DNA from 3 places in the Streptomyces thioluteus genome. Region 1 is predicted to be linked to each of the others. Evidence: riboswitches for the same ligand, from Rfam matches in the RefSeq annotation. Region 1 holds a riboswitch; each other region holds the start of a gene.
The links. A riboswitch is a leader RNA that binds a small molecule or an ion and turns the genes downstream of it on or off. The one in region 1 is predicted to bind cobalamin.
Positions count from the first base shown of each region.

Region 1 (3,265 bases):
ACCATCTCGTAGCCGAGCGAGGCGTCGTATGTGCTCGGCGTGTTGACCTGGAGGATCTCCGAGCACAGATTGGACATGTTGATCCACCCCGGGATGGGGTTGGCCCGGTTGACCGTGTCCTCGAACAGCAGGTACGGGTAGCCCGACTCGAACTGCAGCTCCGCGATCGTCTTGAAGAACTCGCGGGCACTGAGCGTGGTCCTACGGATGCGCGGATTCGCGACCAGGTCGTCGTAGTGCTCGCCGACCGACAGGTCCGAGAGCGGCTTGCCGTACTCGCGCTCGACGTCGTACGGCGAGAACAGGTGCATGTCCTCGTTGCGCTTGGCGAGTTCGAAGGTGATGTCCGGAACGACCACGCCCAGTGAGAGGGTCTTGATGCGGATCTTCTCGTCCGCGTTCTCCCGCTTGGTGTCCAGGAACCGCATGATGTCCGGGTGATGGGCGTGCAGGTACACCGCGCCCGCGCCCTGCCGGGCCCCCAGCTGGTTGGCGTACGAGAAGGAGTCCTCCAGCAGCTTCATCACCGGGACGACGCCGGACGACTGGTTCTCGATCTTCTTGATCGGAGCACCCTGTTCGCGCAGGTTCGTCAGCAGCAGGGCCACGCCACCGCCCCGTTTGGACAGCTGGAGCGCGGAGTTGACGCCCCGTCCGATGGACTCCAGATTGTCCTCGACGCGCAGCAGGAAGCAGGAGACCAGCTCGCCGCGCTGCGCCTTCCCGGCGTTGAGGAAGGTGGGGGTGGCGGGCTGGAAGCGGCCCGTCAGCATCTCGTCCACCAGCCGGGAGGCCAGCGCCTCGTCGCCGGCGCCCAGGTACAGGGCGGTGGCGACGACCCGGTCCTCGTAGCGCTCCAGGTAGCGGGAGCCGTCGAAGGTCTTCAGCGTGTACGACGTGTAGTACTTGAACGCGCCCAGGAAGGTGCGGAACCGGTGCTCGTGGGCGTACGCCTCCCGGTACAGACCCTCGACGAACTCCCAGGCGTAGGCCCGGATCGGTGCTTCCTCGTAGTAGTCGTTCCCGATCAGGTAGTCGATCTTCTCCTTGAGCGTCGGGAAGACCACCGTGTTGGGGTTCACGTGCTGGAGGAAGTACTGCCGGACGGCCTCGCGGTCCTTGTCGAACTGGATCCTGCCGTGGCAGTCGTACATGTTCAGCATCGCGTTGAGCGCGTGGTAGTCCTTGCGGGTACCGACCGATTCGCGCGGGGCGGCGGATGCCGTGACGTCCGTGGTGAGGGTGGTCATGCCGCCGGCCTCGCCGCCGATGGGTGTCGTGTCCAAAACCTCTGAAGTCCTTCCCTCACGGCACGGACGTCGCGTTCCGTGCCCAGCAGTTCGAATCGGTACAGCTCCGGGACCCCGCACTTCGCCGAGATCACCCGCCCGGCAAGGCAGTAGTCCGCGCCGAAGTTGGTGTTGCCGGAGACGATCACGCCCCGCAACAGGGCCCGGTTGGCCTCGATGTTCAGGAAGCGGATCACCTGCTTGGGGACCGCGCCCGCGCGCTCGCCGCCGCCGTAGGTCGGCACGATCAGCACATACGGTCCGGTGACCGTCGGCATGCCCTCGCGGTGCGGATGCAGGGGAATGCGCGTGGCGGGCAGGCCCAGCCGCTCCACGAAGCGCTTGGTGTTCTCCGAGACGCTGGAGAAATACACGAGACCGCTCATCGGCCGCCGTCTCCTCTCGCTCGCTCCCACGTCGTCCGTCCGAGGACCGGGAGGGGAGGAGCGTCGAGGCGCGTACGACGGACGCCGGGGACGTGCGTGACCCCGGTCCGTGCGACTGCCGCGCGGCCCTCCCTCGGGGCCTCGGAGCGCGTACGCCGCTCGTCGGCGCACGCACAGGTGGCAGGTCTTCGGACTCGCGGGCACGCCTTACGAGACGCCTACTGGCCGTCGCTTCCCGGGCCCCGTTCGTCGGGTCCAGTGCGTATGACGGCGGTCGTTCCCACTCACCGCTGCGGGGCAGTCCCGGATTCCCACCGGGTTCCCTCTTGCCTCGCCCGGCACAGAAGTGCCCGGCGAACCACCAGCACCGGCAACACTACATCTTGAGTCGCACCGGATGACACCGACCCAGATGTTGTGTCTCGGGGCGAAGTAAGGTAGACCTAACTCTGGAAGTTCTGCGGGGTTTCGCGGGGAGCGTCGTCCCGCTTGGCGCCCGTGATCCGGCGTGCGTTGCGCACGTGTCGGCGGAGGTCGGGGACGAGGCGCGCGACCGCCGCCGACGGCTGTGCGCATGCCGGTCCGCCGGTGTGTCCCGCCCGGTCGTGCAGGGCCGAGTCGAGGGCTTCCAGGAACTCGGACAGGGCGATGAGCTCCGTCCGGAACGCGCGCAGACGCGCACCCTGGCTGCCGACCTGCCGGCGCATGGCAGCGAGGTTCTCGAAGTCGCGCACGCTCAGCGCGACCATGGGTTCGCCGTCGACCTCGATGTGCCGGGGCTGCCGCTTCACGCCGGGTTCCCTCCCCTGTCGTCGACGGGCCGGGGAAGGGGCGTGGATGCCCCTTCCCCGGCCGATGGGCGCACGCGTCAGGACGCGGAGAGCTCCTCGCGGACGGTACGGGCGGCGGCGACCAGGCTCTCCAGGGAGGCGCGGGTCTCGGGCCAACCGCGGGTCTTCAGGCCGCAGTCGGGGTTGACCCACAGCCGTTCCGCGGGGATGGCCTCGAGGCCGGTACGGAGCAGCGCGGCGGCTTCCTCGGTACTGGGCACGCGCGGGGAGTGGATGTCGTACACGCCGGGTCCGGCCTCTCGCGGGTAGCCGTGAGCGGCCAGTTCGCGGGCGACCTGCATGTGGGAGCGGGCGGCCTCCAGGCTGATGACGTCGGCGTCGAGGTCGTCGATGGCCTGGACGATGTCGCCGAACTCGGCGTAGCACATGTGGGTGTGGATCTGGGTGTCCGGGCGCACGCCGCTCGTGCTGAGCCGGAAGGCCTCGGTGGCCCACGCCAGGTAGGCGGGCCGGTCGGCGGCCCGCAGGGGCAGGGTCTCGCGCAGTGCGGGCTCGTCCACCTGGATCACCGAAGTCCCCGACGCCTCCAGATCGTTCACCTCGTCCCGCAGGGCGAGGGCGACCTGGCGGGCGGTGTCGCCGAGGGGCTGGTCGTCGCGGACGAAGGACCAGGCGAGCATGGTGACCGGGCCGGTGAGCATGCCCTTGACCGGCCGGTCGGTGAGGGACTGCGCGTACGCCGTCCAGCGCACCGACATCGGCTCCGGGCGGGAGATGTCACCGGCGAGGATCGGCGGAC
Region 1 is NZ_BAAAXZ010000043.1:36,796-40,060, reverse strand. Features, by position in the region: gene nrdE (class 1b ribonucleoside-diphosphate reductase subunit alpha) at 1-1,286, opposite strand, end outside; gene nrdI (class Ib ribonucleoside-diphosphate reductase assembly flavoprotein NrdI) at 1,247-1,675, opposite strand; cobalamin riboswitch at 1,838-2,053, opposite strand; gene ABD794_RS06025 (hypothetical protein) at 2,119-2,466, opposite strand; partial or broken gene metE (5-methyltetrahydropteroyltriglutamate--homocysteine S-methyltransferase) at 2,544-3,265, opposite strand, start outside.

Region 2 (3,265 bases), on a different contig from region 1:
GGCCATCATGTCCATCGCCGCGGCGAACCTCTTCACCCGCAACATCTACAAGGACTTCCTGCGCAAGGACGCGACGCCCGAGCACGAGGCGAAGGTGTCCAAACTGGCGTCCCTCCTGGTGAAGGTGGGCGCGCTGGTCTTCGTCCTCACCATGGACAAGACCGTGGCCATCAACTTCCAGCTGCTGGGCGGCATCTGGATCCTCCAGACCGTCCCCGCCCTGGTGGGCGGCCTGTTCACCCGCTGGTTCCACCGCTGGGCCCTGCTGGCCGGCTGGGCCGTGGGCATGGCGTACGGGACGTGGCGGGCGTACGAGACGCCGAGCGCCACGCAGGACCACTTCGGCAACACCAACCTCATCCCGTTCATCGGGGAGAAGGGCTACATCGGCCTGACGGCCTTCGCCCTGAACGTCGCCGTCGCGGTCGTGCTGACGCTGGTCCTCAAGGCCGTGAAGGCCCCGGACGGGGTGGACGAGACGAAGCCCGCGGACTACACGGCGGACGCGGGCGACCCGGACGTGGCGGTGGAGCTGCCGCCGGCCACGGCGGGGGCACCGGGCGGTCACTGAGAAACGGTCACCTGGAAACGGTGGGGCCCGTGGTGCGCGAGCGCACCACGGGCCCCACCGTTCCCCTCCGCCCCCCTCAGGCGGCCGTACCGGACGGCGTCAGACCGAGCGCCCGGAAAGAGACCCGCTGGTCGAACCAGAGCAGCCCCACCGTCAGCGCGGACATCACCAGCCCCAGGGCCAGATGACCGGCCGCCGACTCGACGGTGGCACCCACGGCCCCGAGCACGACGTGCAGCGCGACCCGCAGCCCGATGAGCCCGAAGAGGATCTTCCGGGTGCGGGAGTTCTTCAGCAGGGCCTTGAGCAGCTTCCTGCGCCGCCGCAGGACCGTCAGCCCCACCGCGACGTTCACCGCCCCCAGCCCGGCGAGGACCATCCAGGCCCCGTCCCACGCCTTGTAGAGGTCGAAGGCGGCCCCCATGGCCCCCTCGAAGGCGAAGAACCACACCGGAAGCGGCTTCAGCTCCGGGTCGGGCACGCCCTGCCCGGCCCCGGCCTCGATCCCGGTCTGCTGCTCGGTGATGGTCCCGCTCATGATGTCCGCCCCTGTCGTGGTGTCGCCGTCCCGTCCGACACCCACGATCATTCCGGCCCCCGCCCCCCGGCGGCAGATCCGCCCGTCACCGGCCGGAGATGACAAAAGTCAGTGCCGGCCGGCCGCGGCCCGCGCCCGGCCGAGGACGCGCCACCGCCACGCGCCCCGCGGCTACGCATTCGCGAAACGACGCCCCCGTTCCCCCGCCCTGCCTCGCGCCGGCCCGTCACGGACGCGAACGCGGCCCGGGAAACCGCCCCCGGCGGCGCACCCGTTAGCACATTCCGCGACCACCTCATGACGCGCCGACACAACATGTGGGGGTACACGCCACCGTCGCCACTAGATGTATGCTCGTCCTCGCTGTCGCCGCAGGGGAATCCGGTGGAAATCCGGAACTGTCCCGCAACGGTGTACGTGTGGGCACATTGCGCCCACACAGCAGTCCGAAGACCTGACGACAGTGCGCCCTCGCCGGTCCACCGGCGTGCGGTGTCGAACACGTCCGGGCCTCGAGGGTTGGGCCGGTGGACGCCTGCGCGCATGCTCCCGTACGCCTCGTACGGTGCCCCGCATGCCCGTGCGCGGCCCCGTGCGCTCCCGAGCGGCCTCCAGCCGAGTGAGGGAGAGCAACACGTGACGATCGCGCCCGTCGATCCGGTCTCAGCGCAGGCGGCGGCATCCGCCGACGGCCCCGGGACCGCGCTGCTGCGCACCCTGACGGAACTCACCGCCGACCTCCCCGCCACCGACCCCGGCAAGGTCGCCGCCGCCGCGCTGCGCGGCCGGCACGCCGGATCGGACGAGGCCGAACTGCGCTCGCTGGCCACCGAGGCCGCGGCCGGGCTGATCGGCGAGGAGCCCGAGTACTCGCGGCTCGCCGCGCGCCTCCTCACGCTCGCCATCGCCCAGGAGGCGGCCGGGCAGGGCGCGGTCTCCTTCTCCGCCTCCGTGGAGACCGGGCACCGCGAGGGCCTGATCGCCGACGACACCGCCGCCTTCGTGCGCACCCACGCCCGGCGGCTGGACGCGCTGGTGGACGCCGCCCTGACCGACGGCGCCGACGACCGCTTCGGCTACTTCGGCCTGCGCACCCTGCACAGCCGCTACCTGCTCCGCCACCCGATCACCCGGAACGTGATCGAGACCCCGCAGCACTTCCTGCTGCGCGTGGCCTGCGGCCTGGCCGAGGACCACTCGGAGCGGGCGCTGGAGGACGTCGCCGAGCTCTACCGCCTCACCAGCACGCTCTCGTACCTCCCGTCCTCCCCCACGCTCTTCAACTCCGGTACGCGGCACCCCCAGATGTCGTCCTGCTACCTGCTGGACTCGCCGCTGGACGAGCTGGACTCGATCTACGACCGCTACCACCAGGTGGCGCGGCTGTCGAAGCACGCGGGCGGCATCGGCCTGTCGTACTCCCGCATCCGCTCCCGCGGTTCGCTGATCCGCGGCACCAACGGGCACTCCAACGGCATCGTGCCGTTCCTGCGCACCCTCGACGCCTCGGTCGCGGCCGTCAACCAGGGCGGCCGGCGCAAGGGCGCGGCCTGCGTCTACCTGGAGACGTGGCACGCGGACATCGAGGAGTTCCTGGAGCTCCGCGACAACACCGGTGAGGAGGCGCGCCGCACGCACAACCTCAACATCGCGCACTGGATCCCGGACGAGTTCATGCGCCGGGTCGAGGCGGACGCCGAGTGGTCGCTGTTCTCCCCGGCGGACACCCCGGACCTGGTGGACCTCTACGGCGACGAGTTCGACGCCGCGTACCGCGCATACGAGGCCGCGGGCAAGGCCGTCAAGACCATCCCGGCCCGGGTGCTCTACGCCCGCATGATGCGGACGCTCGCGCAGACCGGCAACGGCTGGATGACGTTCAAGGACGCCGCCAACCGCACCGCCAACCAGACCGCCGAGCCCGGCCAGGTCGTCCACTCCTCCAACCTCTGCACGGAGATCCTGGAGGTCACGAACGACGGCGAGACCGCGGTCTGCAACCTGGGTTCGGTCAACCTCGCGGCCCACCTGGGCGCCGACGGCGAGATGGACTGGGAGCGGCTCGACCGCACCGTCCGCACCGCCGTGACCTTCCTCGACCGCGTCGTGGACATCAACTTCTACCCGACCGAGCAGGCGGGCGCCTCCAACTCCCG
Region 2 is NZ_BAAAXZ010000062.1:13,088-16,352, forward strand. Features, by position in the region: partial or broken gene mctP (monocarboxylate uptake permease MctP) at 1-571, shown strand, start outside; gene ABD794_RS07965 (hypothetical protein) at 648-1,109, opposite strand; cobalamin riboswitch at 1,460-1,585, shown strand; partial or broken gene ABD794_RS07970 (ribonucleoside-diphosphate reductase subunit alpha) at 1,746-3,265, shown strand, end outside.
Region 2: another riboswitch for cobalamin. It lies ahead of ABD794_RS07970 (ribonucleoside-diphosphate reductase subunit alpha); the one in region 1 lies ahead of nrdI (class Ib ribonucleoside-diphosphate reductase assembly flavoprotein NrdI).

Region 3 (3,265 bases), on a different contig from region 1:
TGGAACGAACTGGACGACCGGGACCACAGATAGCCGGTCAGTACACGAGCGCCTGCACGTCGTCCGCCATGACCTCGCCGACGAAGACCTGCGCGCCGGCGATCCGCGCGCCCTCGATCAGGTCCTTCTCCTCGATGTCCCGCCGGGCCGCGCACTGGGTGCACACCGTGATCATCCCGCCGCCCGCCAGGATCCCGTCGATCAGCTCGGGCAGCGGCGCCGCGTGCGGCAGCTCGAACTCCGCCGCCCGCCCCGGCAGCGCGAACCAGGACGACTCACCGGTCAGCCAGAGAGACACCTCGACCCCGCTGGCCACGGCGACGGCCGCCACCGTGAACGCCTGCGAGCACCGCTCGGGCGCGTCCGCGCCCGCCGTCACCTTGATCACGAGCTTCTTCCGCATGGGGTCACTCTAGGGGGCGCTCCCCGCGGGCCGGGACGGACCTCACAGAGCCGGGGGCAGCCCCTCCGACTAGACTCGACCCGGTCCGTAAACACCCTCACTCCGACCGAGGAGCGCGCTCGTGCTTGAGGCTTTCTTCACCGCCCTGCTGGTCCTGGTCGCCGTCGGCGTTCTCGCGTTCGCCGGGCTGACCTGGAAGAAGCTGTACCAGGGCCAGCGCTGACCTCCTTGTTCACCCCTACAGATCGTCTGAGCTCATGATCGAGATTCCCTCCGACCTGCACCGGGACCTGGTCCCCCTCGTCTTCCTCCTCGGCAAGTGGGAGGGTGCGGGCGTCGCCGACTTCCCCGGTTCCGAGAAGTGCAACTTCGGCCAGGAAGTCACCTTCACCCACGACGGCCGGGACTTCCTGGAGTACACGTCGCACAGCTGGGTGCTCGACGCCGAGGGCAACAAGGTGCGCCCGCTGGAGACCGAGAGCGGCTACTGGCGGATCGACAAGAACCGCCAGGTCGAGGTCGTCATGATCCGCGACCAGGGCATCGTCGAGGTCTGGTACGGCGAGCTGGCCGACAAGAAGCCGCAGATCGACATCGTGACGGACGCGGTCGCGCGGACCGCCGCGTCCGGCCCGTACTCCGGCGGCAAGCGCCTCTACGGCTACGTCAAGGGCGACCTGATGTGGGTCGGCGAGAAGGCCACCCCCGAGGTGCCGCTCCGCCCCTACATGTCGGCGCAGCTGAAGAAGACCGCCGACGTCGCCGCCCTGGAGGAGTGGGCCCGGAACCTGCCGGACGACCTGCCCGACGGCGTCTCCTTCTTCCGCCAGGACGGCACCCCGTACAACCCCGAGCAGCCGTAACGACGGCCGCTCACAGCGCCCCGCGGGGGAAGTCCGGTGAGAGTCCGGCGCTGACCCGCAACGGTAAGCAAGGCATCCCCCTTGCGAGCCCGATCACCCGCGGCGGCGCCGGCTCCTGACAACTCGCCGTGGACTGCGAGGGGAGGCCCCCGCGCCCTCGCGGCGCGGGGCGCTCCTCGGTGCGTACGCCGTACCGCCCAGGCCATGGCCCGAGGCGAAGGCGAACCACCCCATGCCCCCCGGTGCCATACCCCCGTCCCGGCGGCTGCCGCTGCCACCCCTCGTGACCGGGCTGGGCATCGCCCTGCTGGTCTCCGTGTTCTGCTGCGTGGGGCTCGGCTCCTCGGGCATCGGCTGGGGCGACGTCCTGCGCTATCTGCGCGCGGGGCTGACCGGCGGGGAGATCGGGGCGGACGAGGTCTCCGCCTACACCATCGTCTGGGAACTCCGCTTCCCGCGCGCCCTGCTGGCCGCCGTGGTGGGCGCCGGGCTCTCCGCCGTCGGCGTGGCCACCCAGGCGCTGATCCGCAACGCGCTCGCCGACCCGTTCGTCCTCGGCATCTCCTCCGGGGCCGCCGTCGGCGCCAACACGGTGCTGCTCTTCGGCGCGCTCGGCTCGCTCGGCGTCTGGGCGCTGTCCAGCGCCGCGTTCCTCTCGGCGCTGGCCTCCATGGCCCTGGTGTACGCCGCCGCCCGCACCCGGCACGGGCTGACGCCGCTGCGGCTGGTGCTCACCGGTACGGCCATGTACTACGGCTTCTCCGCGATCACCGCGCTGATGGTCTTCAGCGCGGACCGGGGCGACGCGGCCCGCTCCGCGATGATGTGGCTGCTGGGCAGCCTGGGCGGGGCGAGCTGGCAGTCCGTCCCGCTGGCCGCCGCGGCCGTCCTCCTCGGCCTCGGCTACCTCTTCCGCACGGCCCGCGGTCTGAACGTCCTGGCCATGGGCGACGAGACGTCCTCCGCGCTGGGCGTGGACCCCGAGCGGCGGCGCCGGGTGCTGTTCGTCATGGTGGCGGCCGTCACCGGGGCCGTGGTCGCGGTCAGCGGCGCCATCGGGTTCGTCGGGCTGATGGTCCCGCACGCCGCCCGGATGCTGGTCGGCGCCGACCACCGCCGGGTGCTGGCCGTCGCGCCGCTGCTGGGCGCGGTGCTGCTGGTGTGGGTGGACGTCGTCTCACGGCTGCTGCTGGCCCCGATCGAGCTGCCCGTCGGGGTGATCACCTCGGTGATCGGGGTGCCCTGCTTCGTCCTGCTGATGCGCCGCCGCGGCTACGTCTTCGGGGGTGCCTGATGCGCGTCGACATCGAGGACCTGTCCGTCGAGATCGCCGGCGCCCGGCTGGTCCGGGACGTCGAACTGCGCGTCGGATCCGGCGAGTTCGTCGGCATCGTCGGGCCCAACGGCAGCGGCAAGTCCACCCTGCTCCGATGCGTCTACCGCGCGCTGCGGCCCACACACGGGCGGGTGCTGCTGGACGGCGACGACGCGCACGCCCTCGACGCCCGCGAGGGGGCCCGGCGGCTCGCGGCGCTGCCGCAGGAGTCGGGCAGCGAATTCGACTTCACCGTCGCCGAGATCGTCGCCATGGGCCGGCTGCCGCACCAGCGGTCGGCCCTGCGGACGAGCACCGAGGACCGGGAGGTCTGCGCGTCGGCCCTGGAGCGCGTCGGCGCCGGACACCTCGCCGAGCGCGGCTTCCTCACCCTCTCCGGCGGCGAGAAGCAGCGCGTGCTGATCGCCCGCGCCCTGGCCCAGCAGCCGAAGGTGCTGGTGCTGGACGAGCCGACCAACCACCTGGACATCAGCCAGCAGCTCGAAGTCCTCGCGCTGGTACGGGAGTCCGGGCTCACCGTGCTGGCCGCCCTGCACGACCTCAACCTGGCCGCGACCCACTGCGACGTCCTGCACGTCGTCGCCGGCGGCCGCCTCGTCGCGTCCGGCCCGCCCGGCGAGGTGCTCACCACCGGGCTGCTGGCCGACGTCTTCGGCGTACGGG
Region 3 is NZ_BAAAXZ010000078.1:20,104-23,368, forward strand. Features, by position in the region: gene ABD794_RS10025 (DUF3099 domain-containing protein) at 1-33, shown strand, start outside; gene ABD794_RS10030 (DsrE family protein) at 38-403, opposite strand; gene ABD794_RS10035 (heme-binding beta-barrel domain-containing protein) at 661-1,266, shown strand; cobalamin riboswitch at 1,244-1,385, shown strand; gene ABD794_RS10040 (FecCD family ABC transporter permease) at 1,499-2,560, shown strand; gene ABD794_RS10045 (ABC transporter ATP-binding protein) at 2,560-3,265, shown strand, end outside.
Region 3: another riboswitch for cobalamin. It lies ahead of ABD794_RS10040 (FecCD family ABC transporter permease); the one in region 1 lies ahead of nrdI (class Ib ribonucleoside-diphosphate reductase assembly flavoprotein NrdI).